Regions from separate parts of the Brevibacillus sp. YAE8 genome, predicted to be linked through region 1. Evidence: riboswitches for the same ligand, from Rfam matches in the RefSeq annotation. Region 1 holds a riboswitch; the other holds the start of a gene.
The links. Region 1 has a riboswitch for cyclic di-AMP ahead of AC27IT_RS00885 (CAP domain-containing protein). Riboswitches for the same ligand answer to the same signal wherever they lie in the genome.

Region 1 (2,384 bases):
GCCTATCCAACGAAGCAGAAGATGAACCAGAAGGAAGTCGCTCTGTTTGACGAGCAGGAAGGCTGCGGCTGCACCCCCAAAGCGAAAAACGCGGCAAATACGGAGCAAGGATAGCTCCACACGAAAAAAGCCGGGCCTCTTTGGAAAAAGAGTACCCGGCTTTCGTGTACAGGGAAAGACGTTCTTAGCCGATAAATTCCTGAACCCAGTAACCGTTGGTGTAGCCGACACCGATTTTGGTGAAGGCCGGGTTCATGATGTTTTTGCGGTGGCCTTCGCTGTTCATCCACTGCGTCATCACTTCTTGCGGACTGCGTTGACCCATGGCGATGTTCTCGCCTGCGGTCATGTAGGAAATGCCGAATTGCTTCATCATGTCAAACGGAGAACCGTACGTTGGGCTGGTGTGGTCAAAGTAGTTGTTGTTCGACATATCGGCTGCTTTCGCCAGAGCGACTTTGGACAGGGCAGCATCCATCGTTACAGGCGCCAGACCTGCTTTGGCGCGTTCCTGGTTGACCAGATCAGCAACCTGCTTGGCAAAGTCGCCAGCCTGTGCCTGGTCGGCCTGGTTCGCCGGAGCAGCCGGCTTTGTGACGTTCTGTACTGGCTTTGCTGGTGCTTGTGGCGCTTGTTGCACCGGCTTTTGTACGGGCTGCTTTTGTACAGGCGCCTGATTTACTGGCGCGGCAGGCTGTTGTGGCTGTGCGCTAGGTGCAAATGGAAGCTGACCCATATATGGAATCCATTGATACTGGATTTGGTATTGTATGCCAGTTGGTACCGGGCAATTGGCTGCAGCAGATGCAGATGGGGTAAAGCCGGTCAAAGCCAAGCCCAATCCCAGAGTCATCGCGATGGCAGTAGCTCCAAAACGTTTCATATTCAACATCGTCTCCTTTTTTTGGCCTACGAGGTTAGTTGTCGGATTCGGATTGAGGAAACAACCCTACGCTCCTTCGAGCGATTCACCCCTTAGTGGATGCGTGACCCACAAAAAGATCCCCCGCACTTCCATTCGTGAGGAAGCTTCGGCTTATTGGTTTGGCATGACCCAGAATATCAGACTATCCCACCCGAAATAAAGAAGTAATATCTGCCAAACCGCTGGAAACGCTGGCGCTACTGGGCTTATTCGCCCTCGCTCTCCGGCTCGTTCCACGCTGTCAGTCCGCCGAGCAGCGCTTTTGCCTCGTATCCGTGCTCGCGCAGCAGAGCAGCCGCTTTTTGCGCTTTGTTGCCCGACGTACAGACCGTGATGACCTGCGCTTTTCGCGCCACGGATTCTGTTTCTTCATCTAAGGGCTTGTCACGTTCGAGCATGTGCACATAGGGAACGTTTTTGGTTGCGGCCAATTCGCTGGTGAGCGTTCCGTTCCGGAATTTTGCCTCGTCGCGGACGTCAAGGATGAGTACAGGTGTCTGTTTTTCCAGCAACTCGATTACTTCCTGTTTCGTCCAGATGTTTTTTAGCATTCGCAATCCCTCCCGAGCCTATTGTAGCAGTTGCCTTTCTGATAGAGTAGTAGTAAATGGTTGATTTTTATGGTCTGGTTATGGTAGAATGATAATGCTACTTGAATACTTGAGCCTAAATCTTCGAGGTGTATGCTGATGGATAACGTTTTTGAAATCCCGATTCACACTGGCGCGGTCATCGGAGCCGCAAGGATGGAAGAGAGGAAGGGCTTTCGTCGTTTTAGGTTTTCAAAAAGTTTTGGTTTTAACATGGCAGTTCCGTCCTATGACACTTTCATTTTAGCGAAGTAGATCAACTTCACATATCATGAAGGCGTATCGCGATCTCGCTCTGGGGTATTTCTTCATGATATGTGAGCTTTATTTGCTTCGGTAAATATGACTAGCATATTCAAATTGACTTTTGGAGGTTTTCTCATGCAAGCGAACGGAACAGTAAAATGGTTTAACGCAGAAAAAGGTTACGGCTTCATTCAAGTAGAAGGCGGAGACGACGTATTCGTACACTACAGCGCAATCCAAGGCGACGGCTTCAAAACTTTGGAAGAAGGCCAGCGCGTTGAGTTCAACATCGTAACAGGCAACCGCGGTCCTCAAGCTGAGAACGTAGTAAAACTGTAAGTCTCCTTTATAAAAGAAACTGTCCGTCAGCGGGCAGTTTCTTTTTTTCTCGCAAGATCACGGTGTTTGACGAGCATCACCCGGTAAAAGTCGGCGTGCGCCTGGATGTGGCCGAACAGCCCGATGAACGAAGGCGGAACCGGGTCGCCAAACTGAAAGGCCGCGTTCTCGCCCGTCGCTGCGAGCTGCGCCATCAACTTCGGCAAGATTTCGTCTGTACACGCAAAAAGCAAATCGAGCTTCCCGGCGTTTTTTTCTACCAATTGCTGCCACGGCTGTCGTAT
Region 2 (2,384 bases), on a different contig from region 1:
GTGAATTTTTTTGCGCGCATTTTATAGAACTCTTCCTTCAGTTCGGCCAGCTTTTCACGCATTTGCGTAGCGGCCTCGGAAGCTGCCAGATAGAGTGTTTCGTACTCGGCTGCACGAGCTTCATACTGCTTTTTGTCCGCAAGAGCGCGGCGGGCAAGCTCGTCTTCCCCTTCTGTCAACGCGAGCTTTACTTGACGGTCGCGCTTTTCGATCAAAGCGTTCGCTTCGTCCAGTTGCTGGCGGAATTTCTTTTCCAATGCTACCTGGCGGGCGACAGCCACTTCGACCTGTCCGATTTCCACTTCCATATCCCGCATGTATTGATTCAGCATAACTACCGGATCTTCCATCGAATCCAGGGCGTCATTTACCGAAGCTACTGTCAGGTCACGCAAACGTTTGAAAATACTCATTTTCAATTCCTCCTCATCATATCACATCGTGTCATTTCATCCAAAAGCTCTCGCGACATGGCTGCTTATGGCTGGCGGCGGGTCATTTCTCTTTCCCACGCGTCCAGCGTGTCTTCTTTTAATACTTTTTGTGCCCACTGACGTTCCCAGGCTGGCGGCGCTTCTTTGGGGACATGGCCGGGGCGCAGTAAGCGATACCCCAGATAAATCACACCAATGGCCAGTAAGCCGTGAAACAGCAGATGGAGCTTGCCGATCAGCATCAGGAACCCGAACAGGAAGATCACGATTCCCCAAAAACGCGAACCGGATTGTCCCATGATTTTTCGAGCGCCGTACAGCATGATGATCGCCGGAATCAAAAGCCCGATCAGATCACCAAAGTCGATTCCTACTTGATCCAGGAGAACCAACCCGCCGATCAGCAAGAGAACTAGCCCGAGCAAAACCTTTCCAGACCGTTCACTCATTGCTCGCTTACCTCCTATCATCTTTTGCGTGTGTGGTGCTTGTTGAACCTTATGGCCTTATTGTAGCCCCCCGCATAGGCTCCCCATAACGGGCGTGCGGTTGGTTTTTCCCTCCGTCCTTGGACGGAGAGCATTTCCTGCCATAATCGGACGAGCCTGCTCCTGCCCTTTTCTCGACCCGGCGCTTGCATTGTCGAAGCAAATCGTTACAGCATCAGACAAAATTTTGTGACAAAAAGGTGAACAAGCGGTTACAAAAGAGGGAAAACGGGAAAAGCGTAGAATCTTCGTAAAGTGCGTGTAAAAAAACATCGAAAATAGCCGAATTCCGCATGTCGGAAACGGGGGAACCAGTTTTTTGGGGTGAATGATTGCATGTTGGCAATCTAGGGCGTCCTTTCGACCGAACCCTTCAGCTAACTTCGTAGGCTCACGAAAGGAGCAGTTTCTTTTGCGCAAGGTGGTACTGTCTTTACTTATGGCCGGAATGCTGGCTATGGGAGCCGGCGCTGCACACGCGGCCGAGGGTGCAACACTCGAAGACGTGGTCAGCGAACTGTATGGCGTCCCTTACAAATCATCCGGTACGTCCAAAAAGGGCTTTGACTGCTCCGGTTTCACACGCTACGTATTTGATGCGTTAGGTGTAGACCTGCCTCACAATTCTGCCGCCCAATACGAACTGGGGACAGAGGTTGCCAAGAAAGACTTGCAGCCTGGAGATCTTGTGTTCTTCAATACAAACGGACGAAGCATCTCACACGTAGGCATCTACATCGGGAATGGCACATTCGTGCATTCGGAATCTGGCCGCGGCGTCGTCAACACCAAGTTGAACGACCCGTACTACTGGAGCAAGCGTTATGTTGGCGCCAAGCGCATCAGCACACCTGTTCTGGAAGCGGCAGCTCCGAAAAAGGAAAACGCGGTGCAAGCTGCATCGTTGTCGGAAAATCAAGCACAAAAGAAGTAGTTCGGCAAAAAATAAGAGCCAGGGACATTGCGTCTCTGGCTTTTTCTGACGAAATTTAGGACCAGGTCTAAAGAGGTGCCCCTACCTATAAGTAAAGATGCATGAATGGACGGATACTTGCCCTTATCATGTGAAAGCATGTTATGATAGACAGGATTAGTTCTTTGTGCCATAGCACCTCATCCACCTATTATATTAGAAGTAACTGGGGGTAATTCCGGTGAAAGATCACATTTTGATCGTTGATGACAACCAGGAGATTATTGAACTGCTTGAAGATATTTTGGAAAACGAAGGCTTCCAGGTTTCCTCGGCGGAAAATGGCGAGGATGCGCTTGCTCTTCTGAGCCAGGGCGAGCGGCCCAACCTCATTTTGCTCGATATCATGATGCCGAATATGAGCGGCTACGAGCTGTGCTCGCAAATTCGCCGCGAATGGGATTTGCCGATCCTGTTTCTCAGCGCGAAAAGCAAGGCGGTCGACAAAGTCGTCGGCTTCGAAATCGGCGCCGATGACTACATTACGAA

Region 2: another riboswitch for cyclic di-AMP. It lies ahead of AC27IT_RS14670 (C40 family peptidase); the one in region 1 lies ahead of AC27IT_RS00885 (CAP domain-containing protein).

Annotation. Positions count from the first base shown of each region.
Region 1 is NZ_BAAIYG010000001.1:324,008-326,391, reverse strand. It holds gene AC27IT_RS00890 (hypothetical protein) at 1-114, shown strand, start outside; gene AC27IT_RS00885 (CAP domain-containing protein) at 185-883, opposite strand; cyclic di-AMP (ydaO/yuaA leader) riboswitch at 892-1,047, opposite strand; gene AC27IT_RS00880 (rhodanese-like domain-containing protein) at 1,132-1,476, opposite strand; gene AC27IT_RS00875 (cold-shock protein) at 1,897-2,100, shown strand; gene AC27IT_RS00870 (hypothetical protein) at 2,127-2,363, opposite strand.
Region 2 is NZ_BAAIYG010000010.1:95,392-97,775, reverse strand. It holds gene AC27IT_RS14680 (PspA/IM30 family protein) at 1-413, opposite strand, end outside; gene AC27IT_RS14675 (LiaF transmembrane domain-containing protein) at 479-883, opposite strand; cyclic di-AMP (ydaO/yuaA leader) riboswitch at 1,193-1,330, shown strand; gene AC27IT_RS14670 (C40 family peptidase) at 1,335-1,856, shown strand; gene AC27IT_RS14665 (response regulator transcription factor) at 2,077-2,384, shown strand, end outside.